Regions from separate parts of the Exiguobacterium sp. s102 genome, predicted to be linked through region 2. Evidence: riboswitches for the same ligand, from Rfam matches in the RefSeq annotation. Region 2 holds a riboswitch; each other region holds the start of a gene.
What was found. A riboswitch is a leader RNA that binds a small molecule or an ion and turns the genes downstream of it on or off. The one in region 2 is predicted to bind S-adenosylmethionine.
Positions count from the first base shown of each region.

Region 1: another riboswitch for S-adenosylmethionine. It lies ahead of msrA (peptide-methionine (S)-S-oxide reductase MsrA); the one in region 2 lies ahead of KNQ02_RS10580 (LLM class flavin-dependent oxidoreductase).
Region 3: another riboswitch for S-adenosylmethionine. It lies ahead of KNQ02_RS00550 (methionine ABC transporter ATP-binding protein); the one in region 2 lies ahead of KNQ02_RS10580 (LLM class flavin-dependent oxidoreductase).
Region 4: another riboswitch for S-adenosylmethionine. It lies ahead of KNQ02_RS01485 (methionine ABC transporter ATP-binding protein); the one in region 2 lies ahead of KNQ02_RS10580 (LLM class flavin-dependent oxidoreductase).

Region 1 is NZ_JACSML010000005.1:105,801-113,447, forward strand. Features, by position in the region: gene paaX (phenylacetic acid degradation operon negative regulatory protein PaaX) at 1-482, shown strand, start outside; gene KNQ02_RS12665 (gamma carbonic anhydrase family protein) at 588-1,103, opposite strand; gene KNQ02_RS12670 (NAD(P)H-dependent flavin oxidoreductase) at 1,187-2,125, shown strand; gene KNQ02_RS12675 (DMT family transporter) at 2,538-2,966, shown strand; gene KNQ02_RS12680 (Crp/Fnr family transcriptional regulator) at 2,978-3,655, shown strand; gene KNQ02_RS12685 (DMT family transporter) at 3,668-4,147, shown strand; gene msrA (peptide-methionine (S)-S-oxide reductase MsrA) at 4,545-5,075, opposite strand; SAM riboswitch class I at 5,183-5,289, opposite strand; gene KNQ02_RS12695 (M20 metallopeptidase family protein) at 5,360-6,532, opposite strand; gene KNQ02_RS12700 (putative quinol monooxygenase) at 6,621-6,914, shown strand; gene KNQ02_RS12705 (SH3 domain-containing C40 family peptidase) at 6,970-7,647, opposite strand, start outside.
Region 2 is NZ_JACSML010000003.1:160,452-168,098, forward strand. Features, by position in the region: gene KNQ02_RS10565 (ABC-F family ATP-binding cassette domain-containing protein) at 283-1,905, shown strand; gene KNQ02_RS10570 (SRPBCC family protein) at 2,035-2,493, opposite strand; gene KNQ02_RS10575 (ATP-grasp domain-containing protein) at 2,598-3,545, opposite strand; gene KNQ02_RS10580 (LLM class flavin-dependent oxidoreductase) at 3,542-4,600, opposite strand; SAM riboswitch class I at 4,673-4,777, opposite strand; gene KNQ02_RS10585 (DUF975 family protein) at 4,968-5,642, opposite strand; gene KNQ02_RS10590 (DUF2325 domain-containing protein) at 5,710-6,978, opposite strand; gene KNQ02_RS10595 (DUF817 domain-containing protein) at 7,071-7,647, opposite strand, start outside.
Region 3 is NZ_JACSML010000001.1:116,586-124,232, forward strand. Features, by position in the region: gene KNQ02_RS00530 (hypothetical protein) at 1-41, opposite strand, end outside; gene KNQ02_RS00535 (CAP domain-containing protein) at 401-1,279, shown strand; gene KNQ02_RS00540 (MetQ/NlpA family ABC transporter substrate-binding protein) at 2,077-2,892, opposite strand; gene KNQ02_RS00545 (methionine ABC transporter permease) at 2,926-3,591, opposite strand; gene KNQ02_RS00550 (methionine ABC transporter ATP-binding protein) at 3,581-4,594, opposite strand; SAM riboswitch class I at 4,678-4,784, opposite strand; gene KNQ02_RS00555 (aminotransferase class I/II-fold pyridoxal phosphate-dependent enzyme) at 4,847-6,034, opposite strand; gene KNQ02_RS00560 (alpha-glucosidase) at 6,201-7,647, shown strand, end outside.
Region 4 is NZ_JACSML010000001.1:306,564-314,210, reverse strand. Features, by position in the region: gene KNQ02_RS01495 (MetQ/NlpA family ABC transporter substrate-binding protein) at 1-814, opposite strand, end outside; gene KNQ02_RS01490 (methionine ABC transporter permease) at 847-1,512, opposite strand; gene KNQ02_RS01485 (methionine ABC transporter ATP-binding protein) at 1,509-2,531, opposite strand; SAM riboswitch class I at 2,610-2,716, opposite strand; gene KNQ02_RS01480 (bifunctional cystathionine gamma-lyase/homocysteine desulfhydrase) at 2,776-3,942, opposite strand; gene KNQ02_RS01475 (PLP-dependent cysteine synthase family protein) at 3,935-4,858, opposite strand; gene KNQ02_RS01470 (S-ribosylhomocysteine lyase) at 4,855-5,319, opposite strand; gene KNQ02_RS01465 (class I SAM-dependent methyltransferase) at 5,323-5,961, opposite strand; gene KNQ02_RS01460 (thioredoxin family protein) at 6,511-6,789, opposite strand; gene gcvH (glycine cleavage system protein GcvH) at 6,891-7,274, opposite strand; gene KNQ02_RS01450 (arsenate reductase family protein) at 7,339-7,647, opposite strand, start outside.

The DNA.
Region 1 (7,647 bases), on a different contig from region 2:
CGCTTGAAAAAGAAGCGACACGTCTGATCGAGGCGTATCAGATTACCGAATACGTCGATTTTTTCGTCGGCGAATACCACGGACCGCAACAAGATCAATCGCTCGTCGAACGTGCTTTTCCACTCGACGAGTTACAAGCGCGGTACGAAGCATTCATCGTTGAGTACAGCCGGCGTTACATCGTCCACCAAAGCCAAATCCAACTCGGAGAGATGGATGAGGAACAGTGTTTTGTCGAACGGACGAAGCTCGTCCATGAATACCGGAAGTTTTTGTTTACGGATCCTGGTCTCCCGCAAGAATTACTTCCGGATGCCTGGAACGGACACCATGCGGCAGTATTGTTCGAACAATACTATCGCCTGCTTGCGGCACCGGCCAGCCGATTTTTTGAGTCGATTTTCAAAGAGACACACGACGTGACACAAAAAAGTGCTGACTACGATGCGTCGGAGCATCCATTGTTTGCGGAGCGGTCGTAAGCGAAAGTAACCTTGTGCTTACGACCGTAGCGTCAATTGAGAAATGAATCTATTACAGCTGAACTCCGGTCTTCTGGAAGTTCACTTTTCGCATGTGGAAAACAGTTATTGTCCGAGCTGTTCCCGGAAGGCGTACCCTTTATCAACATAGGAGTCGATTGATTCCTGAATCATCTCGAGATCAGCTGGTGTCAACTGCCGCACGACTTTACCGGGGGACCCGACAATCAAGGAGCGGGGCGGGAACTTCTTGCCCGGGGGAATCAACGTATTGGCGCCGATGATACATTCTTCACCGATTTCGGCGTGATCAAGGACCGTCGCCCCCATGCCGACGATCGATCTGCGACCGATGCGACAGCCATGGAGAATCGCATTATGTCCGACCGTCACCTCGTCTTCGACGATGACAGGTGCCCCTTCGTATAAATGAATCGTCGCGTTGTCCTGGATGCTGCAACGCTTCCCGATTGTAATCGGTCCTTCGTCCCCGCGTAATACGGCGTTGAACCAAACCGTTGACTCTTCACCGATCGTTACGTCACCGATTAAGAATGCTCCCGGCGCCACGAAGACGGTCTCCGCAAGTCTAGGTGTCGTATCACGATATGGAATATTCATAAAAATCCCTCTTTTCCGATTAATGAATTTCAATTCAGTCTTACTTAGTATACCATTCTTAAACAGCAGATTGGAGGAAGACGATGTCCCGATTATGTGAGTTACTGCAAATCCGCGTTCCAATCATCCAAGGCGGAATGGGAAATGTCAGTCATGCTGCCTTAACGGCAGCCGTCTCGAATGCCGGTGGTTTAGGAACACTCGGTTGTGGCACACGTTCGCCGGAAGAAATGCGCCGTTTGATTGAGCAGACCCGTCAATTAACAACGCATCCGATTGCCTTGAACATTGCGATTGGTGTCTCGCCGCATACGGAAGCCCTGATTGAATTAGCGATAGCAGAACAGATTCCGGTCGTGTCCTTATCAGCCGGAAACCCAGCACCCTATACTGAACGTTTACGGACGGCCGGAATTACGACGATTGCGGTCATCGCGTCAGTCAAACATGCATTAAAGGCAGAAACGGCCGGGGTCGATTTGCTTGTTGCAGAAGGTGTGGAAGCGGCAGGTATCAATTCACCGCTCGAGCTGACGACGCTGACACTGGTTCCGCAAATCGTGGATCAGGTCACGCTTCCCGTCATCGCGGCTGGTGGAATTGGAGACGGTCGTGGCCTTGCAGCCGCTTGGATGCTTGGTGCATCCGGTGTTCAACTCGGTACGCGGCTGATTGCGACGCAAGAAGCAGTCGTTCATGCGAACTACAAGAACCATCTCGTAGAAGCAACGGATCTTGAGACACGAATCATCGGTCGTTCCGTCGGTCGTGTCCGGCGTGTGTTAAATGGACCGTACGTTGCTGCACTACAAGGTGTTTCATCGCTTGATGAGTTTAACGCGAAGACGACAGAAGCGTATCACGTGACGGGTGCGGTCGATGGTGACGAGGTCAACGGGTATGTCAACGCCGGTCTCGTGTCTGGTCTCGTTACAGATATTCCGACCGTATCTGAATTATTCGAGCGGATGCAACAGGAAGCGTATACGCAAATTGAACGGGTGCGGGCGGATTATATGTAATCGAGAAGTGAGGCGGATTGTAGACAACGTGCGATCGGGAGATTAAGCGTCGTTATTCGTTGCTTTCCTCGGGCGAGGCGCAAGCCGTTGCTCCTTGATCCTAACGGACAACGCGCAGGGTCTTGCCTGCCTCTGAACGTGCGTTAAAAAACGCACTTTTCCCCGTAGGAATCAACGAAACACGACGTTTTTTTTAGATAATACCGCTTTGAAGACGAGGCGAGACGGGGAAGCGCGAACGGATTGCATCCCGATATCTCATGGTTACGCCTCTTAATCGATTATCTACACGCTGAAGACGGGCAATCCGTCTTTTTTTATACAATTTTTTAAAATGGGACATTTGTCCTTTTCAGATAAGGTGAAAATAGTGTCTACTCATAACAGAAGAAACAAAAGGAGGTGCCTTAAAGTGCAGGGAGTTATATTCGCATTAATGAGTGGACTATTCATTGCGTTGCAGGGGATTTTTAATGCCCGTTTAGGAGATGCCATTGGTCCGTGGTTTTCGGTGACGATCGTTCATTTCGTCGGATTGATGGGGTGCTTAGCGATTTATAGTGTGGTTCGTGACCGGAAAATCGGCGGTTTTCGACAGCTTCCGCTCCTCTATGCCAGTGGCGGATTGCTTGGCGTACTCGTCGTCGTGACCGAACTGACGTCGATCCAGTTACTTGGCATGACGTGGGCGATGTGTTTGTTGCTCGTCGCACAAATTTTATGTGCATTCGTGATTGATTTGAACGGCTGGTTTGGTGTCATCAAAAAAAGGAGTAACCGGGGACAGTGGATCGGGATCAGTTTGATGCTTGCCGGAGTTGCGATTTTTTCACTGTCCTAAAGGGAGGGCCTATGCAGACGATTGAGACCTATTTAAAACAGTACGACTTAGCGGATATTTTTACGGAGACCAGTAAAGGCTATTTACGCATCGAAACGTTTTCGGAAGGGGACCTGTTATGTGTGACGGGTGAACCGATTGACCGGATGTATTTCATCGTCGAAGGAAAAATTAAAATCTCTGCAGCATCGGCTGAAGGGAAACAACGGATTTTACGCTTTAAAAAGGCGATGACGGTGATTGGTGATGCGGAATATATCAATCAACGGGAAGTCTTGAATACCATCGAGGTGATTACGGACGTCGTGGCACTCAGCATTCCGTATGCGATCTTACGTGAGCACAATACGACGAACACCTTTTTACAATTTTTACTGCGGGTCATTACGACCAAGTGGTACGCGGACTCGAAATCAGCATCATTTCATGTCCTCTATTCGGTCGAAGAACGATTTGCCGGATATCTGTTATCGATTACCTCGGACGTTTCCGACAGTCTGTTTTATCAAGAGATGCGAACGTCGAATCTCCATGACGTCGCCGATTGGCTCGGGACGAGTTACCGTCATTTAAACCGTATCATCTCAACACTTTGTGAAGAAGAAATCTTGGCGAGACGACGCGGGAAAATCATTATTTTAGATGTAGAGCGGATTAAAGAAAAAGCGAATGGCAATAGTTACGAATAAGGAGGGGCTAGCATGGGACTAGGTATGTTTTGTGCGATTACGGCAGGAATGATGATTAGTTTACAGACGGTATTGAATGCACGGATGAGTCATGCGTTCGGGGCATGGGCGACGACGACCCTCGTCTTTTTTGTCGGGTTCATCGGTTCACTGTTTGCGCTACTCGTATTTCGGGGTGGCACATTCTCGAACATTCAAACGGTCGAACCGCTTTATTTATTCGGTGGTCTGGTCGGTGTCGGTGTCGTATTTTGTGTGATGCGCGGGATTCAGCTGCTCGGTCCATCGATTGCGATTTCGGTCGTCTTGATTTCGCAACTGAGTTTTGCATTATGTGTCGACTTGTTCGGTTGGTTCGGTTTACCGAAGCTTGAGCTTTCGCTCGGACAAGTCGCTGGATTGCTTGTGATGCTAGCCGGTATTTTTGTGTTGAAACGATATCAAATCGTAGAAATCGAATCTTCGGATGAGTTGTCGGAAAAGGTATCGTAATTCTTACGGTTAACTCTGGCAGTATAAAGTCGATTTTTTAGCGCGAAGACGAATCAGTAGTTGTGGAATGAAAGATTCGTTCTTTTCGTTGCTTTCCTCGGGCGAGGCGCAAGCCGTTGCTCCTTGATCCTCACGGACAACGAGCAGGGTCTTGCCAGCCTCTTGGCAGCGCGTGTTCACGCGCTTTTTCCCGTAGGAGTCAACGAAAAACGAAGCTTTCAGGGTGTACCGTAGAGAAAATCATAGAGTAGTGTTAGAGCGCAATCCGTCTCGAATCGCTTTGAAGACGAGGCGAAACAGGGGAGCGCGAACGGATTGCCTCTTGTTATAGCATATTCACTCTTCATAAGAGTGTATCTACAAACGAAAAGCCCGCACGAAGCGGGCTTTTTTTAGTTTAGACAGATACTTCTTCTTTCCAAGCCACATCGATGAATTCATCGCGACCGGATGCTTTCCGGTCTTTTTTGTAGTGCTCCGGATTCTTTTTGTGGAAGTTTTGATGATAGTCTTCTGCTGGATAGAAGGCTTGTGCCGCTTCGATTCGTGTGACGATCGGCTGCTTAAAGCGATTGCTCGCAGCAAGCGCGTCACGTGAAGCAATCGCAGCAAGGCGCTGTTCTTCCGTATGATAAAAGATGGCAGGTGCGTATTGTGTCCCACGGTCCTGGAACTGTCCGCCGGCGTCAGTCGGATCCGTTTGCGGCCAGTAAAGTTCGAGTAACCGCTCGTATGAGAATAACGCCGGATCAAATGTAATCTCGACGACCTCCGAATGACCGGTCGTGCCTGTTTTTATTTGTTCGTATGTCGGATTTTCGATTTGTCCTCCTGTATAACCGGAAACAATTCCGTGAATACCGGGCAGTTCTTCGAATGGTGTCACCATGCACCAGAAACAGCCTCCTGCGAATGTTGCTTTTTCCATCTATATCTCGTCCTTTCCGCTGGCGGTAGTCGCCCTGTAATCATTCGTGCTCTGACAGCGAGAAAACGAAAACGACTCCTTTGCTTGGTTGCAAAAGGAGTCGTCGCTTTTTATCAACCAAAGCTTGCGCTTTGCTGGTCGTAGCACCTTGCCACTGAAGGCAGGTTGCTGGGACGTCATCGATCCAGATCTCTCAGTCCACTCTTGATAAGTGTTATATGAAGTTGATTAAATTCGTTATCATTGATGTGATAATAGCATCTCTAAAACGACAAAGTCAATCATTAAGATTGTAAGGCATGCAGGACGGTCGCACCTAGAGATTTCGCGCCGACGAGTAGTGCCCGTTCATCGATTTCATATTTCGGATGGTGTTGCGGATAAATCGTACTCCCGTCCGTTTTGGCGGACCCCGTAAAGAAGTAGCTTCCTGGGATACGCTCTAAATAATAGGCGAAATCGTCTGCTGCCATCATCGGTTTGAGTTCTTTGACATGGGCTTCACCTAAAAATGCCGTCGCCTCTTTAACGAGATTTGTTTCTACCGGATGATTCCAAAGGGATGGATAACCCGTCGTAAAGTCGATGGAGTAGCTCGCACCGATTCCGGCACACGTCGTCCGAGCAACTAAATCGACCTGCTGGCGTAACTGGTGACGCAGCGCTTCGTCGAATGTCCGGATTTCACCGACAATCCGTGCCTCACCAGTAACGATGTTCGGAGCCGTTCCGGCATGGAATGAACCGATTGCGATGATGGCAGGTGAAAACGGATCAACTCGCCGACTGACAAGGTGTTGGAGATTACAGACGAGTTGTGCCCCGGCGACGAGTGCATCTTGTGTTTTATGAGGGGCTTGCGCATGACCACCCTGTCCGTGGACAACGATTTCGAATTCATCGATGGCGCACAGCGTATGTCCTGCGTGATAGCCAATTGTTCCGACAGGTAAGTCATTTTCGAGATGCGTACCGAAAATTGCATCGACCCCGTCAAGACAGCCGTCTTCAATCATTTGAATGGCACCACCCGGGAAGACTTCTTCCCCGTGCTGATGAATGAACACGATTGTTCCGTGAAGGTCTTCTTGCAGTGCTGTAAAGGCCGAGGCAAGACCGAGTGCAATCGCCGTATGTCCGTCATGTCCACACGCATGCATGACACCCGGATGAATCGAACGGAAGGCGAGATCCGTTTCCTCCTGCAGTGGCAGGGCATCGAAATCGGCCCGAATGGCGATGGTCTTTCCAGGATGTTTTCCTTTGAGGGTCGCGACGATCCCGCTACCACCGACGTTCCTGCGGTAAGGGAGACCAAGCTCATCATAAAATGAGGCGATGGCGTTTGGTGTCCGCACTTCTTGAAAAGAGAGTTCCGGGTGACGGTGCAGATCACGACGTCTTTCAATGATTTGTTGTTCGAGTTGATCGAGTTGAGTGAAGAGTTGCTGTTGCATCATAATCATCCTTTCAGGTTTTTGAGGTATGACTTTCTATAAAACGGGTAGAGATAGGAGTAATGAATGATGAGGAGGAAAACAAGTCATGGGAGAAATTATTGTCAACGCGGTCATCACAGTCAAAGCAGGTTTAGCCGATCAAGTCTTTCCGATTTTAAGTACGGTCTACAAAGCTTCACAAAACGAGCCGGGGTGCTTGCGTTATAGCTTACATCAATCGATTGAAGATGAACATCAGTTCATGCTGTATGAAGTCTATCAAGATGAAGAAGCGTTAGAAGCGCATATTGCGTCAGACCACTATAAAGCGTATCGCGAGCAAATCGAATTGTACTTAATCGATCGCCAAGTTACGAAATATGCGGAAATGACATTTTAATGTTAGCTAAAAGAAGCGGACCTCCCGGGTTAGGGAAGGTCCGTTTTTTTAATCATTACATTGATTTGAAACCGAGGAAGTGCTCACGCCAGTGCGGCTCGTAAATTGAACTGATTTGCAGTTGTGATCCTCCGGCATGAATGAAGTGTTTACTATCTAACATGATCCCGATATGCGAGGGGCCATCCGTATACGTGTTTTCGAAGAAGACGATATCCGAGCGTTTTCCGGAACTGATACTTGTGCGTTGATTTGTAAAGAACGCTCCGTACCAGTAACCGCGGACATTCGTCCGTCCGCCGTATTTTCCGGCTTGGTTCGTCGCATAATGAATCAAGCCGGAACAATCGAATCCACCATTCGCCACGTTTTGTGATCCCCATGTGTACGGAGTACCGATATGGGCAACAGCAGCTTGAATCAACTTTTCGCCACGTGAATTATTTTTCTTGTCAACTTTTGTTTCGCTCGTCACTGTAAGGGCCGTCACCGGGATGTAGACGGGCGTCCAGCCGGACTGAATGACATAGAAATTACCGACGCGGTAACGCGGATACACACGCTTGCCTTTTTCGACCAACCCGGCACTTTTTGGACTGGCAGGTGTGTCATAAAATGAAGTCGTTGCTTTGACCGTATAGACTTTTGAACGATTGATGGCTTGCTCGTTATATCGCATATCCGGTTTGCTCGTTCCGATATAAGGATTGAGGACGTAACCCGTTTGACCATT
Region 2 (7,647 bases):
TTGTCAATTTTGTCTTGGATATATTTATACAGTTCGATTCCTAACAAGGCGATGAGTGCGAAAAACAGTAAGGTAAACAATGTTGCCATGATTTCTCATCCCTCCTTCATCCTGTCTCTTTAACTTATACGGTTGATTTCAGAAAATGTTTCATGACCATGGTTGCTTATTTTTAGAATCTGTCTTAACATGTAAAGAACTTTGTCCTTGAAACGAGCCGTATCATTTTGTGGTACACTCGTAACAGCACATCACACACTAGAAACGAGGGTTCATCTCTATATGATTACAGTACAAAACGTCGGCCTCCGCTTTGCGGACCGCAAATTATTCGAAGACGTCAACATCAAGTTCACACCAGGTAACTGTTACGGTCTGATTGGTGCGAACGGCGCCGGTAAATCGACTTTCCTCAAAATTCTTGCAGGAGACATCGAAGCACAACAAGGCGATGTCATCATCACACCGGGTGAGCGTCTTGGCGTACTCCGTCAGAACCACTATGAATATGAAGAGTTCCAAGTCATCGAAACCGTCATGATGGGACACAAACGTCTGTATGAAGTCATGAAAGAAAAAGATGCAATTTATATGAAAGAAAACTTCTCGGATGAAGACGGCATGCGTGCCGCTGAACTCGAAGGAGAATTCGCAGAAATGAATGGTTGGGAAGCTGAGTCTGAAGCTGCGATGCTCCTTCAAGGTCTCGGAATCAAAGAAAGCCTTCACACAAAAACAATGGCTGAATTAACAGGTGGAGAAAAAGTTAAAGTCTTGCTCGCGCAAGCGTTGTTCGGTAAGCCGGATATTCTGTTACTCGATGAGCCGACCAATGGTCTTGATTTGAAAGCCGTCAAATGGCTCGAAGAATTCCTGATCGGGTTTGAGAACACGGTCATCGTTATTTCCCACGACCGTCACTTCCTCAACAACGTCTGTACGCACATGGCCGATCTCGACTACGGGAAAATTCAACTCTATATCGGGAACTATGATTTCTGGTATGAGTCAAGCCAACTCGCTTCACGGATGGCTGGCGACCAAAACAAGAAAAAAGAAGAAAAAATTAAAGAACTTCAAGCCTTCATCGCGCGTTTCAGCTCGAATGCTTCAAAAGCGAAACAAGCGACGTCACGGAAGAAGTTGCTCGATAAAATCACACTTGACGACATCCGTCCGTCATCACGCCGCTATCCGTTCGTCGGTTTCTCACCGGAACGTGAAATCGGAAACGATTTGTTGACGGTTGAAGGACTCTCGAAGACAATCGATGGCGTCAAAGTCCTCGACAACGTCCGTTTCTCATTAAATAAAACAGACAAAGTGGCATTCATCAGCCAAAGCGATATCGCCATCACAACACTGTTTAAAATTTTGATGGGTGAAATGGAAGCAGACAGCGGGACATTCAAATGGGGTGTTACGACGTCACAATCGTACTTGCCAAAAGACAACTCGGAGTTCTTCGAAGGGTCTGACAAAACGATTCTCGATTGGTTGCGCCAATACTCACCAGCTGATGAAAGTGACACATTCCTCCGTGGTTTCCTCGGTCGGATGCTCTTCTCCGGAGAAGAAGTCATGAAAAAAGCGTCAGTCCTCTCTGGGGGAGAAAAAGTCCGTTGTATGTTATCGAAAGCGATGCTCAGTGGTTCAAACGTCCTCGTCCTTGACGATCCGACGAATCACTTAGACCTCGAATCAATCACAGCACTCAACGATGGCTTGATTGCTTACAAAGGTGCGATGCTCTTCAGCTCGCATGACCATCAGTTCGTCGAAACAATTGCGAACCGGATCATCGAACTCACACCAAACGGAATCGTCGATAAAGAAACGACGTACGATGAGTACCTCAACAACGATTCAATCCAACAACAATTGACTGCGTTATACGCACATTGATTTGTCTACTGTCCTCGTTAATCGGGGGCAGTTTTTTGTAAATACGTTTATATTTTTTTGTTAAGTATCATCTTCCTTACTTAAAAAGGTACGCCTATTCTCGCAGTAATCGAGAGTAAGCGTACCTTTTTATTCTTGGATTTGCTTCACTTCTTTTTCGAGCCGCTCGAGAAATCCTTTGACGATTTTCTCGTTTTCACGTTCTCCGCCTAACGATAAGAGACTGCGACCGACGAAGTTGACGCCTTCATTTTTCCCCGTGTAAATCAAACGGCAGCTCGTCGCATCGATTCGCTTCAGCGCAAACGACATCTCAAGGCGAAACATCTTCGCTAACGTAAAACCAATCGTATTTTGTTTATAGTCCGGTTCATTCGTATAAGCGAGATCGGTCACGATGTAGGTTTCAAGACGATTCCCTTGCATGTAGGTTTGCCGGTACGTCGATCCGACGACGCCCGGCTTACGTTCAATCACCTCATGCTGGACGACACCCGGAATGAGTCGTTGCAGTCGATCGTGATCAAACAGATGCCACGCCTGTTCGATTGGAATCGCAAGTACTTTTTCTTCACGCCACGTCACCATGACACCACCTCCTTTTAGTTTAAAAATACCCTGATGTCCGTCGTTCTAACGCTCGACTCCGGCACAATCAGGGTATTTTTCTTACTTCAAGTGGTTTTTGATGTTCACTTCACGGTTTGACGTTCTAACGCATGACCTAGGAATGTTGCGAGTTCCAGCATCCCGAACTTCCCAGCTGCCGCTTCAGCGTCCGAATTGTAATTCGTATTCGTATTGACGTCGTACGTATAAATCGTCCCGTCTGCATCCTTGATGAACTCAATCCCGGCGACCGCGATTTTATTTTCTTGCAGGAACGCTTCATACTGGGCGATGATCGGGTCATCGAACCCGTCGACAATTTGGAATTTCATCGGTGTCTCTGCCGCCTCTTCTCCGACCGGGCAGAACAAATCATCGATGACACAAGCATCCGCGGGGCAGAGCTCGAATCCTTCCGACGTATCGACACGGACCGCATAGACGAACTTACCACCGACGAATTCACAACGCGTAATGTAGGGTTCAGGTGCTTGAATGTACTCTTGAATCAACGTGATGCCGTCGACCGGCTCATCGAATGTCGGTCCGTCAAGATACGTCTCGAGTGCTTCAATCGAGTGGAACAATTGAACGCCGAGTCCTTTACCGGCACGATTGTGTTTCGTGATGAACGACGATACTCCGATGTTTTGAGCGGCTTGGACGATTTGATCACGTCCGACGGCTGCCGTCGTTTTCGGAACACGGATACCTGCTTTTCGTAAGGCGGTGTATTGGTTGACCTTACTGACCTCGAGTCGTAACGCACGGGTTCCGTTGAAAACGGTCCGGTCATGTTCTTCGAGCCAAGCGAGGACCCCTTCCGTCAATTCTGGTGCATAGCGGTGCCCGCGCGTATGGGACGAGGCACTCATCCGGCTGTAAAAAACGCCTTCCGGTGGTGTTTCATCGAGCGGGACGACCCCTTCGTTGAGGTGCCACTGTTCATACGGTAAGTTGAGTTCCTCGAGTCGCTTGATTAAATGATCCGTCCATTCCTGATTTTCGTGTAAGATATGAATTTTCGTCATTTTAGTTGACCTACCTTTCGTTTCGCTTCGACGCGTGGCATGACCTCGCGGGCAAAGCGTTCCATTTCTTCGAGTTGCGGAGAAAATTGAAGCAAGAGCAACGTCACGCCGACTGCTTCAAATTCAAGAATCCGTTCTGCGATTTGATCCGGCGTCCCAATCAAGTTCGGACGCAGTCCCCGGTTTGAGACCGAATAGTCATTTCGTTTGACCTGTTGTTCGAGTTGCGATTTACTGACGAAGTCGTCATACCCGGCATATCCGGCACCGTCTTCTTTAACGTTCGTAATCCGGTGCCATTCTTCGAGCGCCGCTTCTTCCGTCTCGCGACAGATGATGTAGGCCGCCAGTCCGAAACTCGCAAGCGGCTGCTTCCCGGTCGCCGCGCGGCGGGTTTTCATATCCGTAATTTTCGTCGCGACTTCATCGACCGTTCCTCCATGTATGACATAGGCATCACAGTGATTGACGATCGTCTGTTTCCCCGTCTCACTCTCACCACCAGCGTAGAGCTTGATTCCGGGACGCTGAACGGGTTTCGGGTGAAGCTCTGCCCGTTCCAGCTGATAGTACGCCCCATCAAAACTATAGGGTGATGCGTCCGCCCATAATCCTTTCATGACCGTCACGAATTCTTCCGTCCGGGCATATCGTTCGTCATGGGCTGTAAAAATCCCATTGTATTGACGGGCTTCTTCCTCCCACCAGGCCGAGACGACGTTGAGCGTAAAACGTCCGTTACTCAACTGATCGAGGTTCGCCGCCATTTTTGCTGTCGTCGCCGGATTATGAAAACCGGGCCGGACGGCTGTCATGATTTCCAACCGTTCCGTTGTCGCCGCAATCGCCGCTGCCGTCGTCCACGCCTCAAGACTCGGTTCGGCTATTCCTTTAATGTCGTTTAAGTTCAATTCTGCAATCAATGTCGTAGAAAAGCCAATCCGTTCTGCCGTCTGTGCGACTTGTTTCGCATAATCGAATGTCGCTGGCATTTGTTCATCCTCGACGTTTCGTAACCAACCCCCGAAGATTGGTAACCAAAATCCGTATTCCATCCCCTGTGCCCCCTTTTTGCATAAAAAATCGCTCTTTTCGTTTAGAAAAGAGCGACGAATGTCTACTGTCGGCTCTTATCTTCAAAGGAATAAATTCCTCTTGGAAGTAGCACCTTCCGCTCATGCGGGGTTGCTGAAGTGTCGTCGGGCCAGTCCCTCGACTTCTCGTGATAAGAATAATTGAAATTAGCGTACATCTTTTAGCAGAGTAAAGCAACCTTTAAACCTTCTTTTCCTATCGGAATTAAAAAACATTTGGAAAATCACTCTGTTTCTTGATACTTCTTTGTCTAGAAGCTAAAAACAGGAATTGCACATCGGTTTAAGATGGCAATCCCTGCTTTGTATGGTGCTGTTCAAAATCAATTCATTCTGGTGATACGAACGGTGAGTCATTGTGATTTGCATCCATCATGACTGTCCGGCGACCAGTCGTTGAAACTTCTTCGCCCCGTACGCGATCGTAGAACTTCGCGATTGTGACACTGAAGTATGGTCCAATCCAAAGGAAACCAATCCCGATCGTAACAATTCCGAGCAAGAACCAACCAATGAATGAAAGGACGAGGAAAAACGCCTCTTTTTTGTGTCCATCCATCATTTGGCGTGAACGTGTAATGGCATCAAGGATGCCAATCGATGGTTCGTCCCGAATGATGTAATACGTCAACATGTAAGAGAATGACTTAATGATTCCTGGAATGATGAAAAGTAAGAACCATAGCCCTAAGAAAAAGGTTTGGACGATTGACACTCCAATGGCTTTCAAGAACATTTTGTACGGCTCAAACAAATCGGCGACTTTCGTCTGCTCGTCTCGGGCGACAGATAGGGCGAGCCATGACCATCCCATTGCAACCGGTAAGGTCAACACCGTCAAGAGCATACCAATCAAGTCGATAAATTGGAAATCCTCTTCGGGTGAGGACGCAAATCCGTTCGGAACGCCTTGAATGATTAAGAACAACAACATCATTAATGCCATGAAGCCCCATCGTCCCTGCAACGACTCGCGCGCTGCTAATTTTAATTGTTTTGACATCGAAAGATCCTCCTCAAAAATAAGTGCTACCTTTCTTTACGGTTTATTTTTGAGGAGGTTTCACTTTTTAACGCTCGTCTTTTAGTAAACGTTGGACCATTGCTTTTTCAAGTTGTTGCTGGCACGCCGTATACAAAGAGCGTCGTCCATCGAGTCGTTCAATCGCAAACGGAATATCGTGCTTTTTTGCTTGCACGAGGACATGTGCCGCTGCTGCGTGAGAAACCCGACTTTTGACGACGACGATCGCATCTGTCTTTTTCGCGAGACAGGCAATTTTTTTCGCAGCTTGGGCATCACCGCCAAGATGGATTAATTCGACTCCCGTCTCCGCAAAGAAGTCGCGGTAGACGGCGCGCTGTTGCTCATTACCGACGATGACGAGACGCATGCCGTCGTAGGAAGCAAAATCGAGTGCCGTTTTATCGACGAATTCGATTGGTTGACCTGGTAATGTCGTCGTATCGAGACGTTCGAGTTGCTGGACTTTCTTTTCCCGGAGGCGCCGCTCTTTTTTGACTTTCTTCGCCTTCGGTTTCCGTTGCATCATCTTGTCGTAGCGTCCTGTTTTCGCCTGTTTGTTTGCAGGTGACGCAGTGGCGGACTCGGGCGAACCATTCGATACGTCGCGTGCCGGTAATTCCGTCATGGTCGGTACTTCATAATGAAATGCGTGTTTCCAAACAATCGTCAATGTCTCCGGATGACCTTTCCACATGACGAGGTCGACGAGTTGACCTGCTTTCAGTTGGAAGAACCGCATGTCTTCGAGTGGTGTCGTGTAATAGAACGGTTTTCCCGTCTCATCTTGCAGTGGACCGTCAATCGTCGCTTCGATGATGCCATGGTTCTTGACGATACACTTTTCAAAAACGATTCGCTCTGCAAGTGGTTTTACTTGATCCGTCGCGACGACGGCTAAGATTTCAAGCGACGTCCGGCGCTCATCTTGATGTAGGACTTGGACACGGACTTCCATCCCATGCTCCAGGTTCCAGTCACGGATTTCTGTTTCTGAGACATGACTGTTTGGCCATTCCCGTAACGAGCCGCCCTTTAATTGCCGTTCGAACGTATAGGAATACCGTTGTTCGACAGTCCGTTCAACTTCTTCCTTCCGTTCCTGGATCATTTTGATCGGGAGGCTAGATGGTGTTTCCGGACGTTCTACTAGTTTCGTCGTTGTTTGACGTGGCGCGTAGTACTGCGACAGCTGGACCCATTCATCGATTCCGTTGATTTCTTCAAGTAACAAACCCCAGTCGTCTGCTGTCTCGACGATGTTCAGTTTGCTTGTAACTAACTCCTTCGCTCGTTCGATTACGTGATGCATCATGTTAAAAACCCCTTTGCTATTTTTTCCAACTATAGCAAGGTCAAGATGCTTCACCCGTGTAAAAAAACAACCGGGTATTTTTTTATTACGGGTTACGATTTAACTTCGACTGCGGAGTCGCCACTTCGGTATTTTTCGACGACGACAATCAAGACGGTAATGATGACGAGTAAGAACCAAGACGATAATTTGCCAAAATCGACAAGTGCCCAGCCCTCTTGCTGATGCGGATAGACCCAGCCCTTAAAAAAGGTGACGATGTTTTCCGCCAGCCAAATGAACCAGGCAATTAGTAAAAATGATAAGACAAGCGGGAGACGGTAAACCGTATCCTCTAGTCGGAAGTAGACCCACGATTTAAAGAAGACGACGATGACGAGTCCCATCAAGAACCACCGTAAATCGAGCATCCAGTGGTGCGTAAAAAAATTTAAGTAAATCAAACTCCCGACAGCAAGTGCGAGGGTCGGACGTGGAAAGGACGTAAACCGAAGCTCAAGTCGCCGAAACGCCTGACAGATGTAACTCGCGACACTGGCATACATGAAGCCCGCATAGAGCGGAACACCAAACACTTTCGAAACAGCGTCTTCCGGATAACTCCACGAGCCGACGTGGACTTTAAACAGCTCAAGTCCTAATCCGATGACGTGAAAAATAAGAATCAGC
Region 3 (7,647 bases), on a different contig from region 2:
AGAAACGTAATCGATTCATAGATAAAGTAGAGAAGAATCATGGCATACTCCTTTTGATGGATATTATATGGACAAACACGTATTTTTTTTCCTTACGATTCCTAATATTAGCTAGGTGATGAAAGAACGGCAATAAGATTTGCAAAGAATGAAAATAAAAGAATGTTCACACATTTCAACAAGAGGGGAAAATAGTTCATTTTCTGTACGATAATGAAATGAGAATGGCTTCGGACTAAGTTGTCAGACCTTTAAAGGCGATGTTACTAAAATGTGTCTGTGTTGTGAACAAGTCGAATGAATCATGTGATTTTCTTAGAATGGATACTCTGACTGTTCGAACGGTTCAATTTCTTTTAAAATAAGGGTAATGCAAGAAAGAAGGAGGCGGACCAGCAGGATGAAAAAAGTATTAGTCCTCGGGGTAATAGCATTTGCTTTCTTTGGTTGCGAAAGCGTTCCAATCGAACAAGCGGAGGCGGAGTACCCGAAAAGTGGGGGAAAGCTGATTGATGCATATACAAGTGAGTACCCGGGATACAAGTGGGAAGTCAGACGGACAGCGACAGAGGAGTTTGTCGCACTGACGAAAGACGGGAAAGATTACGGGAAGTATCGTTTCCGGGACGGCGTGACGACGCAAGGCGCGACGTTAAATAAAGATACGGAAGCGACGCTTGCGAAAAAAGGCTGGAAGGTCGTCAAGTCCTATCGAAAGGGAAATACGAACTACATGCTGAACCTTGATCACGCAGCCGTCTATGAAAAGAACGATAACTACGTGACGTATTTCTTTGATCAATATGATAAAAATCGCGTCAAAGCAACACTGGCGATTCCGAAGGACGTCGAAGCGAAAAAAGAAGGGTTCTATGGTGCTGCTTCAAAAGCATTACGGACGACGGATGAGAAATTGATGTTACGCCTGATGAACTGGGAACGTGCCGAATACAAGAAACCTGCATTGTCGCCGTATACAGCATTAAAACCGGTCACGCGCGGACACAGTGAAAACATGGCGGAGAATAACTTTTTCTCGCATACGGATCCTGAAGGCCGTGACCCGTTCGCCCGGATGAAGGCAGAAGGCATTCGCTTCTCGATGGCGGGTGAAAACTTATCGATGGGGTATCCAAATGTCTTCGCTGCTCACTGGGGATTGATGAACTCAAAAGGGCATCGTGAGAACATCATGCAAAGCGGCTTCAAACAAGCGGATGTTGGAGTGGCGTTTAGAAAAGATGCACCGTACTTTACGATTAACTTTAGAACACCGTGAAAATAGCACGAACTAAAGTAAAGCCTAGGTTCTCGTCAATGGGAACCTAGGCTTTTTGGTTTGTCTTGAGTCCCGGGAAACGTGATATCTTACGAATCAAAAAACGTAGGTGGTTGATATAAGTGGTACGAAAGATTCTTACTTCCCGTGCTTTCCTCGGGCGAGGCGCAAGCCGTTGCCTCTTTCCCTTACAGGTCAAGATGCAGGGTCTCGCCTGCCTCTGACAGCGCAAGCGAGCCTTGCGCTTTTTCCCGTAGGAGTCACGATGAAGTGAATCTTTTTTAGCTTTTCTATATAGAAGGAGATACTAGAAATCCTGTGATGCGTCGCGTTTCCTGACACGAATCGCTTTCGAGCGAAAGAGCAAGCAAGCGCAACCCTGCAGTGAAACGAAGCGGCGCGAAGGCTTGCCGCTCGGAGACGATTTGGGAAGGATGGGCGACGCATTCTACGAATCAGAAAATATGTGGTGTCAGTCGGTGGAAATGAATGTTAAGAGGCGAAAAGATTCCTGCTTCTCGTGCTTTCCTCGGGCGAGGCGCAAGCAAGCCTTGCGCTTTTTCCCGTAGGAGTCACGTGGAAGCAAATCTTTTTAGGCTTTCTAATGGAAGAAGACCTGAGAAAGGCTGCGATTCGGGAAGAGGGGAGCGACGAGTAACAGAGATACTATCGAAAAAACGGACGGCCCACCCCTGTTATTGAAAGGAGGTGGAGCCGTCCGGTTTTTTATGGCGTTTACCCTTTTAAGAAGTGGCAAGACGAAGGTGTTTGCGTAAAAGTCAGACAGACACTCCTGCTCAATTCGCCCAGTCTGGTTTGCTGAATCCTTTGAATGATTTTTCGATCACTTCATTAAAATCATCCGATTTGACGACAGCGGTTAAGTCTTTGGCCAGTTGTTTGTCTTCGTCACTTGTCTTAACAGCGACTAAGTTGCGGTACTGCTCGTTCATCGTCTCGAGTGCGAGTGCATCGAGTAAGTCGAACTTCGCAGCAAGTGCGAAATTTCCGGGAACAGCTGAAATATCAACACTTTCGACAGCGCGTGGGAGCTGAGCGGCTTCAAGCGGTTTGATGACGAGTTTCTTTGGATTTTTGATGATGTCCTTTTCTGAGACGGTCAATGGATCGGTATCTGCTTTTAGTTCAATCCAACCTTGATCCGCTAACAGGTTCAAAGCACGTGCCTGGTTCGTCGGATCGTTCGGTGTCGCGACTTCAGCACCTTCTTTGACATCGTCCAACGTTTTATAGGACTTGCTGTATAATCCCATCGGTGCGGTTGGGACAGTGATCAACCCTGTGAGATCGAGATTTTTTTCTTTCGCAAACGTTTTTAAATAAATCGAGTGCTGGAACAGGTTGGCATCGATATCACCGCTCCCGAGGGCAAGGTTCGGTTGAATGTAATCACTGAATTCGACGATTTCGACTTTGTAGCCTTTCTTTTCGAGTCCCGGTTGAATCGCTTCTTTGACCATATCGCTATACGGACCACTCGTCGCCCCGATTTTGATGGACTTCGTTTCTTCATTTGCACTGCTGTCACCGCATCCGGCTAAGATGCTTGCTCCTAATAATCCTGTTGCTAAAAAGGCATAGCGTTTTTTCATCGTAATCTCTCCCTTGCGTTCTCTATTTGTAAGTTATCGTTTATCGGCGACACGTGCGAACCGGTTGCCGAGTGCCTGAATGACTTGAATGATGACGACAAGCACGACGATCGTCATGATCATGACGACGTTATCGTACCGGTAATAACCGAACCGGATCGCGAGGTCACCAATTCCGCCGCCACCGACAATCCCTGCCATCGCTGAGAATCCGATCAGACTGATCAAGGTCAACGTCAAGCCTTGAATGATTCCGGGCAATGCTTCCGGAAGGAGAACACTGATAATGATGCGAAGCGGTTTCGCCCCGCACGCTTCTGCTGCTTCAATCAAGCCGGGTGGAATCTCACGGAGTGAGGTTTCGACGAGTCGGGCGAGAAACGGAATCGCGGCGACGCTCAAGCTGACCGAGGCGGCAGCGGGACCGATCGTCGTCTTCGTGATGAGTTGCGTCAATGGAATCAAAGCAACGAGTAGGATGATGAATGGTAACGAGCGGACGATGTTGATGGCGAAGTCCAACGTCGTTCGAATGAAAACGTTTTGGAAAAAGAGTCCGCGGTCGGTGATGAATAATAAAATCCCGAGTGGAATTCCGATGATGATGGCGAAGGCGAGTGAAATGCCGACCATGAAGGCCGTCTCTCCGAGTGCTTTCGTTAAGTCGGGAAGCATTGTCGTAAACCGGTCAAGCGACATCTTGAATCACCTCGATTGCGTGCAACTGTCCCTCGAGCCAGGTTAAGGCACGATTCACGTGCAGTGTCGGTCCCGTCAAACTGACGATTAAGACGCCAAACGCGACGTCCTGAATGTAGTCGACCTTCCCATGCAGGATGCTGACTGCGATATCGAATTGTTTGATGGCTTCAGATAAGGTACTCTCACCTGTTTTTTCACCCGTGAACTGAAGTCGAATGACTTTGCCGGGTGTCGTCCGTAAAATCCGTTCCGGCAACTCGATTTGGAGTGCCGTATCGACGTAATGTTTTGTGACCGGATGTTCGGCTTGACTAAATATGGCGTAAGTCGAAGCGACTTCGACGACTTCACCGTGCGCCATGACGGCGACGCGGTGACAAATTTGTTTGACGACGTCGATTTCGTGGGTGATGAGGATGATCGTCAAACCGAGCCGGGCGTTCAAATCTTTCAGTAAATCGAGAATCTGGAGCGTCGTCACGGGATCGAGCGCTGATGTCGCTTCGTCACAGAGTAAGACGTTTGGATTGTTGGCGAGCGCTCGTGCGATGCCGACGCGTTGTTTTTGTCCACCACTGAGTTGGCTCGGGTAGTTCGTCTCGAATCCTTCGAGTCCGACGAGTGCCGTTAATTCTTGAATCCGTTTCGGGAACTCACGCCGTTTGACACCGGCAGCCTTTAAGGCGAACGCGATATTGTCGGCAACGGTGCGGGACTGAATCAGTTGAAAGTGTTGAAAGATCATACCGACCCGGAGACGGAGTTTGCGGAGAGACGTTTTGGAGACACGTGATAGATTGGCTCCGTCTACTATGACCGTACCGCTCGTCGGTGTCTCGAGTCCGTTAATCAACCGTAAGAGTGTACTTTTTCCGGCGCCGGATTCACCGATGATGCCGAAAATTTCCCCTTGTTCAATCGTTAAGTTGACATCGTTTAATGCAAAAATCGGTGTACGGTCACGGACAAATTGTTTTGTGATGTGTGCGAACTCAATCATGATGTTTCCCTCCCTATACAAAAAAATCGCTTTTTTCCAGTTAGAGAGCAACCAGAAAAAAGCGACGAATTGTAGAATTTCGTAACTTATCTCTCAGAACAAAAGAAGTTCTGTAGGATGTGGCACCGTTCCATTACTGGTGGTTGCCGGACGTCGTTGGGCCTAATCCCTCGGTCGCTCTCGATAAGTAGCTATGCTGTTGGGATTTACTTTAACGGAAATGATTCCCATCTGTCAAACGTTTTTTCAGAATTATTCGGCAACGGCGGTTTGGAAGAGCTGAAGGGTCCCGATTCGTTTGACAGCCTCGACGAGTCGGTCGACATCGGCAATCAGACTGATCCGGACGTAACCTTCACCGTATGTACCAAAGAAATGACCCGGTGTCACGGCGACGTGCGCTTCGTCGAGCAGGTGATCGGTGAAGCTTTGTGACGTGAAGCCGGACGGAACAGGGAGCCAGACGAAGAACGAACCACCCGGAACCGGTCCTGCCCAGCCGATTTCGTTTAATGCACCGAACAACGCATCGCGTCGCGTCTCATACAAGGCGCTCAGTTCACGGACACATGTCTGGTCGCTTGAAAGTGCGACCGTCGCTGCATGCTGGATCGGTGTGAAGGCACTGACGTAAAGGTGTTCCTGGTATGTTTCGATGCTCGCGATGACGGACGGATTACCGATTGCAAAGGCAATCCGGAAGCCGGACATGTTGAACCGTTTAGAGAGTGAAAACAACTCAATCCCGACATGCTTAGCGCCTTCCGTCTGGAGGAAACTCCGCGTCGGACCATCGAAACTGATCCCGCCGTACGCTAAGTCATGGACGACGCAAATGTCATGTGCATCAGCGAACGCGACCGTCTGTTCAAAAGCCGCTGCCGTCGCTGTCGCACCGGTCGGATTACTCGGATAGTTGAGGAACAACATCCGGGCTCGTTCGACGTCAAGCGAATCGAGGAGATCATAGTCAGGCAAAAAGCTATTTTCAGCGAGAAGCGGAAGCGTGATCGGATACGCACCGGCAAGTGCTGCGCCCGATAAGTAATCCGGGTAACCTGGATCCGGGACGATGACCCCTTCACCGGGATTGACGATCGTCTGCGGAAGGGCGACGATGCCGGCCTTGCTTCCGAGTAAAATCGCGACTTCTGTCGCCGGATCAACCGACACGCCAAATTCTGATTCATAAAAATTAGCGACGGCCTGTTTTAAGAAATCATGTCCGCGAAACGGCGGGTATTGGAGATTGCTTGCATCATCGATGGCTTGTTTTAAAGCATCGAGAATATGTACGGGTGTCGTTTGGTCCGGTGTTCCTTGACCAAGCGTGATGACGTCGTGTCCTGCGGCTTTGACGGAACCGATCCGTTGGGCAAGTTCTGCGAAGACGGGATCGGGCAAGCGATCGATGGCGATCGATGGGGCGAAATGTTTCATCTCTGTTCCTCCTTCGGGTATTGTCGTCAAGAATAGCGAATTTTCAGTCAAAATGAAAGAGGTTTTTTAAAATCCCTTAAAAATTAGAAGAACATTCCAATTTCAGACGACGTTCTTGATACACTAGACAAGTAATCGATCGACTACTAGACGGGAGATGGAAAAGATGAATCGGACCTGGTGGAAAGAAGCCGTCGTTTATCAAGTGTACTGGCGGAGTTTTAACGACTCGAATGGAGACGGGATGGGGGACTTGCGGGGCGTGATTGAAAAGCTTGACTACATCGCCTCACTCGGGGTGGATGTCATTTGGCTTAACCCCTGTTATACATCACCTGATATCGACAACGGTTACGACATCGCTGACTATTACGGCATCATGGAGAAAGCCGGCACGATGGCAGATTTGGACCAGCTGATTGAATCGGCGCATGCGCGCGGCTTAAAAATCATTCTCGATCTTGTCGTCAATCATACAAGTAATCAACATCACTGGTTTGAGGAGTCGCGCCGTGATCAAACGAATGATAAGTCAGATTGGTACATTTGGCATGACGGGGAAAAAGGAACACCACCAAACAATTGGCGGTCGTATTTTGCGCCGAGTCCATGGACGTGGGATGAAGGACGGCAACAGTACTATTTTCATTCGTTTGCTTCAGAACAACCTGATTTGAACTGGGAACAGCCTGCCGTCCGTCAATCTGTCTACACGATGATGCGATGGTGGATCGACCGAGGCATCGATGGTTTCCGGATGGATGTCATTAACTTGATTAAAAAACGAGCGGCGTTTGACGATGTGGAGGATCCGTTTGACTTGTCCTACTTAGGCAATCAACCGGGAGTCCATGAATTTTTACAGGAGATGCATCAGGAAGTTCTTGCGGGGAAAGAATTGTTTACGGTCGGGGAGATTCCGTTTGTCGGTCCCGAAGATGGGCTGTTATATGTCAGCGAAGAACGTCAGGAGTTACAGACGTTGTTTCATTTCGAAGTCGCCGATGACATGGAAGAAATGGACCTGCTGCGGTATAAACAGATTCAAAAACGGTGGTATGATGCGCTGTACCCGAAAGGCGTCGCTTCACAATTTTTGAATAATCACGATCATACAAGACAAGTCACGCGCTTCGGTAGCGAGTGCTATCGTGTCGAGAGCGCCAAGTTACTCGGCTTGATGCTACACACGTTACCGGGTATCCCGTATGTCTATCAAGGAGAAGAAATCGGGATGACGGGTATTCGTTTCTCGGATGCTTCTCTGTACCAAGACGTCGCCTTCCGTAATCGTTACGAGGAGCGCGTCGCAGCGGGAGAGCCGAGTGGCACTGTCTTGTCATCGATGCAGCTACGGGCGCGGGATAATTCGCGGACACCGATGCAATGGGATGATAGCCGGGCAGGCGGATTTACGACAGGGGCACCATGGATGACGGTCAATCCGAACTATAAAACAATCAACGTGCAGGCAGCTGAACAGGATCCGCAATCGGTTCTCGCGTTTTACCGGGAGTTGATTCAATTACGAAAAGAACATCCTGTCATGGTGTATGGCGTGTATCGTGATTTGGCGATTCAGGATCCTTATCTTTACGTATATGAACGGGAAT
Region 4 (7,647 bases), on a different contig from region 2:
GAACGACGGCCCCTTTATATTCTTTCGTAATCCAATCCTGTGTCTTTTTCTCGTGTAAGATATCGAGCAATGCCGTCACACGCTCGTCTTTTTCATCACCTTCACGCGTGACGATGATGTTGACGTATGGTGAAGACTCATCTTCAAGGGCAATCGTGTCTTCTAACGGGTTCAAACCGTTATCAATCGCGTAGTTCGTGTTGATGAGGACAGCATCGCCTTCATTGTTTTTGTACGCTTGCGGCAAGAGTGACGCTTCGATATTCGTTTTGAACTCAATGTTCTTCGGGTTTTCCGCGATATCGCTAAGCTGAGCATCTGTCGTCTTACCGTCTTTCAACTTAATTAAGCCTTCGTTTTGGAGGAACGTCAAGACACGTCCACGCTCCGCGACGTTTGAGCTCGTCAAGATCGTTGCACCTTTCGGTAACTCGTCGAGCGACTTATATTTTTTTGAGTAAACGCCGAGCGGTTCAACGTGGACGCCGCCTGCATTTTCAAATTTATAAGATTTGTTCTCTTTTTCCTGTTGCTCAAGGTACGGAACGTGTTGGAAATAGTTCGCATCGATTTCTTTTGCAGCGAGTGCCTTGTTCGGCAACACATAATCTTGGAACTTTTTGATTTCGAGTTTGTAGCCTTTTGCTTCATACTCTTTTTGAACGTGCTCTAGGATTTCAGCATGGGGAACGTTTGAAGCACCGATGACAAGTGTCTTCGCGTCGTCTCCTGACGATTCCTCTCCGCATGCTGCAAGGCTGACGGCTAAGACGGATACGGCTGCTGTACCTACGAATTTTTTCCAAAGTTTCATGAATAATTCCTCCCAAGTTAACTAAAATAGTATTATCGTTTATCGATGGCTTTTACGAGCAGGTCACCAATAATTTGAATGATGAAGACGATGACGAGAATCAACAATGTCGCGATAGCGATGACATCGTTTTGAGAACGCTGGAATCCTTCGATATATGCCATATCCCCGAGTCCTCCACCACCGATTGCCCCGGCCATTGCCGTGTAACCGACGAGCGCGACGAGCGTAACGGTGATACCCGAGACGATTGCCGGAAGAGCTTCCGGAATCAACACTTTATAGATGATTTGGAACTTCGTCGCTCCCATTGATTCCGCTGCTTCGATGACACCTTTGTCGACTTCACGGAGTGCGAGTTCGACCATCCGCCCGTAAAACGGTGCCGCCCCAAGAATCAGTGCCGGAAGTGCTGCTGTCGGCCCTAAGAACGACCCGACGATGATGAGTGTAATCGGAATTAATAAAATCAACAAAATGATAAACGGAATTGAGCGGAAGACATTGACTAAAAAGCTGAGCACGGAATACACTGCCCGGTTCTTAAACAACAAGTCTTCATTCGTCGCGTATAACAACAGACCGATGACCAGTCCGAGAACAAATGTCGCGATTCCGGCAACAACTGTCATATAGACGGTACTGCCAGTCGCCGTCCAGACCATTTCCCAATCAAGGTCGTTAAAAAATGTACTCATCGGTGATCCACCTCCACTTCCACGTCACTCGCTTGAAGCTTCGCGATGACCGCTTGTGTTTCATGTGCCGCACCAATCAGTTGGATGAACAACGTTCCGAGTGCACCGTCTTGCGTCTGTCCGACGTTCCCGCCAATGATATTAAATAATAAGGTCGAATCTTTCATGACTTCTGCGAGGATCGGACTTTCTGCTGTCGAACCGACGAATGTCAGCTGGACGATTTTCCCTGTCGGATAGCGCTCACGAAGTTTCGCGAACGTCAACTCGTTTTCTGTAGACGACGTCAGTTGTTTGACGAATTCTTTTGTCATCGCTTGTTTCGGATGCCGGAAGACTTCTGAAACAAGACCCTGTTCGACGATTTTTCCGGCCTCCATGACGGCGACCCGGTGACAGATTTTTTGAATGACGTGCATCTCGTGTGTGATCAAGACGATCGTCAGTTTTAGTTTTTTATTGATGTCGACGAGTAACTCTAAGATCGAGTCCGTCGTTTTCGGATCAAGGGCGCTTGTCGCCTCGTCACATAATAAGACGTCCGGGTTTGATGCCAGTGCGCGGGCAATCCCGACGCGTTGTTTTTGTCCACCGGATAGTTGTGACGGATAAGCGCCTTCGCGACCGTCGAGTCCAACGAGTTGAATCAGCTCGGAGACCCGTTCTTTCCGGCGTGCTTTCGGATATCCGCCGAGTTCGAGCGGGAACATAATGTTTTCTTCGACCGTTCGTGACCAAAGCAAGTTGAAGTGCTGAAAGACCATCGAGACATTTTTCCGGACGCCGCGTAATTCTTTCGGTCGTAACGTCGTCATCTCGACACCGTCAATTTGAATCGAACCGCTTGTCGGTGCTTCTAACATGTTCAGCAGGCGAATCAAGGTTGACTTCCCTGCACCGGAATAACCAATTATTCCGAAAATTCCGCCGCGCTCAATCGTGAGATCGACGTTTGCGACAGCTTCGACTTCGCCGCGCTTCGAGCGATAAATCTTTCCTACATCCTGTAAACGAATCACTACTGTCCCTCCTAAACATAAAAAAAGTGCGCACGTTTTAGAGCAAACGCGCGCACTTTCAGTACACAAAACCATTTGCTCTCATCTTGCAGACGTTCGTCTGCTGGAATTAGCACCACTTCGGAAATAAATTCCGCGGTTGCCGGGTTTCATCGGGCCAGTCCCTCCACCACTCTTGATAAGAGTTATCGGTATTTAGTTGTTTTTAATATATTTTGAATATTAGCAGGGGTTATTTTGCTTGTCAAACAGTTTTTTCAGAAACTTTTTCGAGCAAACTGAAAGCATGCGTTAAATCTTCTTTCAAATCCTCTGCATCTTCAAGTCCGACCGAGATTCGGACGAGACCATCCGTGATGCCGAGTTCCGCCCGACGTTCTGCTGGAATCGATGCATGTGTCATCCGTGCCGGAACGGAAATCAAACTTTCGACCGCCCCTAAGCTTTCAGCAAGCGTGAAGAAGTGTGATGCTTCCACAAGTTTCTCTGCATTTGCAGCTGAACCGACATCAAAGCTGATCATCCCGCCGAAACCAGTCGCTTGTTTTTGCTGGATCGCATGACCGGGATGCGATGCAAGTCCCGGGTAGAAGATGTTCGAGACGACGTCTTGCGCTTGCAGGAAGCTGACAAGTTCATGTGCTGTCTCTTCAATCGCTTCCATCCGGATACCGAGCGTCCGTAATCCACGGACAAGCAGGAAGCTGTCTTGCGGTCCGAGAATTCCACCCGTCGAGTTTTGGATGAAGTGAAGTTCTTCGCCGAGCGTATCATCGTTGACGACGACAAGCCCTGCGACGACGTCCGAGTGTCCGCCGATGTATTTCGTTGCACTATGCAGCACGATATCTGCCCCAAGCGCGATTGGTTGTTGCAAGTATGGTGTCGCGAACGTGTTGTCGACGACGAGCTTCAAGTCGTGACGACGCGTGATGGCTGCGATCGCTTCGATGTCCGTCACTTTTAATAACGGGTTCGTCGGTGTCTCGACGTAGAGCATCTTCGTGTTGTCCTGAATCGCCGCTTCCGTCGCGCTGAGATCCGTCGTATCGACGAATGTCACTTCGATGTTGAACTTCGGTAGGACACGTTGCATCAAGCGGAACGTTCCGCCGTAGACGTCGTCCGTCATGACGATGTGGTCGCCAGACTGAAGCAGATTGAAGACAGCATGGATCGCCGCCATTCCTGATCCGAACGCGAATCCACGGACGCCTCCTTCAAGATCAGCAATCAATCGTTCGATGCTCGTCCGCGTCGGGTTTGCTGTGCGCGAGTACTCATACCCGTCTTTTAATTGACCGATTTTTTCTTGCTTATATGTGCTCGTTTGATAGATTGGCGGTGTAACGGCACCCGTTGCCTTGTCTACACCCGTTCCTCCGTGAATCAACGCTGTTTTTTTACGCATGTGTCTCGTCCACCTTTTCAAAGATTTGTTGGCTCAAATACCGTTCTGCACTGTCTGCGAAGACGGTGACAATCGTACTTCCAGGATGGCGCTGGGCGATATCGAGCGCCGCGGCGAGTGCCGCTCCTGCTGAACTGCCGACGAGTAACCCTTCACGTGCCGCCAGTTCATGGACCTTCGTAAAAGCATCCGAATCAGAAATCGTATGAATTTCATCGACCAGGTCGCGAGAAACGAGACTTGGCCATTTAGCTGTCCCGATTCCTTCTGTTTTATGCGGTCCGGCTGACCCTCCGTTGAGGACGGAGCCTTCCGGTTCGACGATTGCCCCTTTTGTCCCGAAGCGTTCTTTTAAGAAAGCCGTCGTTCCGGCAAACGTTCCACCTGATCCGCATCCGGCGACGAACCAGTCGATGTGACCGAGTTCCGCCACAAGCTCCGGACCAAGTGTCCGCTGATAAGTGACCGAATTTTCTTCGTTTTCGAATTGGAGTGGCACATAACTGTTCGGAATCGTTTGTCCGAGTTCTTTTGCCTTATCGATTGCGCCTTGCATATCGAGTTCAGTCGGCGTGTTGACGACAGTCGCGCCGAGTGCCCGCATCAACGTCTGTTTCTCTTGACTGAACTTTTCCGGGACGACACAAATGACTTGTAAGTCATATTTTTTAGCGGCGAGCGCCAAACCGATGCCGGTGTTGCCGGCAGTCGGTTCGATGATCGTTCCGCCTGGAGTCACGTACCCCTGTTCGATTGCGGCATCAACGAGTTGGATACCGAGGCGGTCTTTGACGCTGCCCCCAGGGTTCATCCATTCGAGCTTCGCCAAAATCCGCGTACCAGCAGGCAAATCGAACGAAGTAATCTCGTACAGTGGCGTATTTCCGACGAGGTCTCGGACTGACTTCGCGATCATCCGAAGACGATGTCCCATTCGTCGCGACCGGCAAGCATTTTCTCGGCATAGTGCTTCGCTCCTTTAAGGTCATGTGCGCTCGCAAACCCACATTGCGTTTCGTTTTGTGCCGGAATCACTTCAGCCGCTAAGACGTCGTTCAGTGTCTTCTCGACCAGTTCACTCATTTTTTCGACTGAGTCAAAGTTCATCATCGCCATGTAGAAACCAGTTTGGCAGCCCATTGGCGAAACATCGATGACGTCGTCCGAATAGTTGCGGATGTTTTCAGCAAGTAAATGTTCGAGTGTGTGCATCGCACGCATCGGCATTTGCTCGACGTTCGGTTGTGTGAAACGAATATCATATTTGACGACTTGGTCGACTTTACCTTCTTTATAGCCTGCTACACGAATATATGGTGCTTTGACTTTCGTATGGTCCAAGTTAAAGCTTTCTACGTTCATTTTTTTGATTGTCATGATTTATTCCCCCATTTTCTCGGCTTCTACGAGCCAGACGAAGTGATTGTATTGTGTGAATGTCACGTCAAATCCGCGTGACGTAAAAATCTGTTCCATGACTGGAATCAGTGGATAAAATTCGCGTTCTAAATCTTCTGCAAGGTTGTCAAACCCTTGAGTTTTTGCTTCTGCAATCGTTTCTAGACGTGCTGCCTCAGAAACGAACATCGTATCGGCATAGACGATTTTTCCGTCTGCCGGTAAAATCGCTGCCATCAAATCGACGGCCTGTCCTTTTTCTTCATCCGTCAAATGATGAAACGCATAAGTCGAGACAAAACTTTTTGCCTCTGCTGCTTCAAACGATAAGAAATGACCATCTTGAACAGCCAGCGCCGGAATTTTATTGATTAAGATGTCGCGCATTTCCGGACTTGGTTCAATCGCCAGCACCTGCTCATGACGCGCAAGCAAACGTTGCGTCAAGTTGCCTGTTCCTGCGCCAAATTCGGCAACAGGTGACATCGCTTTTTCAGCGACCGTCTCTAATATTTCGTCATAACGGCGAAAGACTTCTTTGTACTCCGGATCTTGCCCCGTTACTGTGTCGTCGTAAGATGACGCCCACTCTGTAAATACATCCATGAAACGTACTGTCATGCCTTTTCGTCCTCCGCATCCCGCTTTTAATTCCGACTAATCGGATATGAATTAAAGTATTTTTCCTTAATCGCATTGTAGCAGGGACAATTCTGATTAGCAAGGCGACAGCTTCAAAATCTTTCGGAAACAAAAAAAAGGCGTTGCCGGAGAACCGACAACACGAATAATGTGGTTAGAAATGCAACGAAGGAAAACCCAGCTCTGATGCGAACTTCTTCGTTCGTCACATCAGAGGACGGCGCCCTTTCGAACTATAAAAGCAAGATGTCACAGTAGTCAGATCGACCATTCGAATCCACCACCTCTTTTTTGAACCGCTTCGTCTTTGGGGGACGACTTAAGGGGAAACAGAAAAAAAGATTTAGGATGTCATTGAATGGTTCTAAATACGAGAAACATCAGGTTCTATACCTCTGCCAGACTTCCTATAAAAGCATTTCTAGAAGTTGATATGAATATACCATTCATAAATTGTCATTGTCAATGAATTATTGTAAATATTCCGACAATTTAACATAAAGAAAAATCATCCTATGATTTTTCTTGTTATTCTGCACAAAACGCAAAGACATTTTGGACGTTTTGGAACGCATATAACCGCTCTACGACTTGATGATCCTTTACTTTGAGCAATGCCGGCACACTCATGACTTGCGCCTGCTCTAGAAATTCAGGAATGAAATTTCCATTCGCTTTTTGGATCCATTCCTCGTCTTTCGTCGCTTCGACGATGTCGAGCATCCGACTGGCGATGGCACATGTGCCGCACATCGGTGCATAGACATACAACAACCCGTTTGCCGGTACTTCTGTTACTTCCTTCATCTTGACCCCTCCTGTTATCCCGTGCTTCTGAAGCCAGTATACAAAAAAAAGGACAGCGATGAAACGAAATCGTTTCACCCCTGTCCGTCTTACCTTAAGTATTACTCGTTAATCATTGATTTGTATGCCGCAGCATCCATCAATGCTTCAACTTGTGACTCATCTTCTAGCTCGATATCAACCATCCATGCACCTTCAAATGGTGATTCGTTAACGAGTTCTGGGGAATCCGAGAGTGATTCATTGATTGCAACGACTTTCCCTGAAATCGGTGCGTACAACTCTGAAACCGTCTTGACCGATTCAACCGAACCGAATGGCTCGTTGATTGAGATCGTATCTCCGACTTCTGGAAGCTCAACGAACACGATATCACCGAGTTCGTGCTGTGCGAAATCCGTGATTCCGATTCGTGCTTTGTTGCCTGTTACTTCGACCCATTCATGCTCTTCCGAATACCGTAGATTGTCTTTGACTTGACTCATTTGCGATTCCCCCTGTGTTCTATAGTGGACTAACGGTTTTAGTATACCAAATTCAATCGGCTTCTTAATACCATTTTCCTTGATACATCTCTTCTTTAAATCCAAGTGTGACATCTGTCCCGTCCGTGACGATTGGACGTTTCAACAGCATGCCGTCACTTGCGAGCAAAGCATACTGCTCTTCTTCCGACAAGTCGGGTAAACGATCTTTCAGACCAGCCGCACGATAGGATTGACCACTCGTGTTAAAGAATTTTTTCAGCGGTTCGCCACTTTTTTGATGGAGTTCGCGAATCGTCGCGGCACTTGGTGTCTCGTTGACGATGTGTTTGTAATCGACTTCGACGCCGTTGTTTTCAAGCGCCTTCTTCGC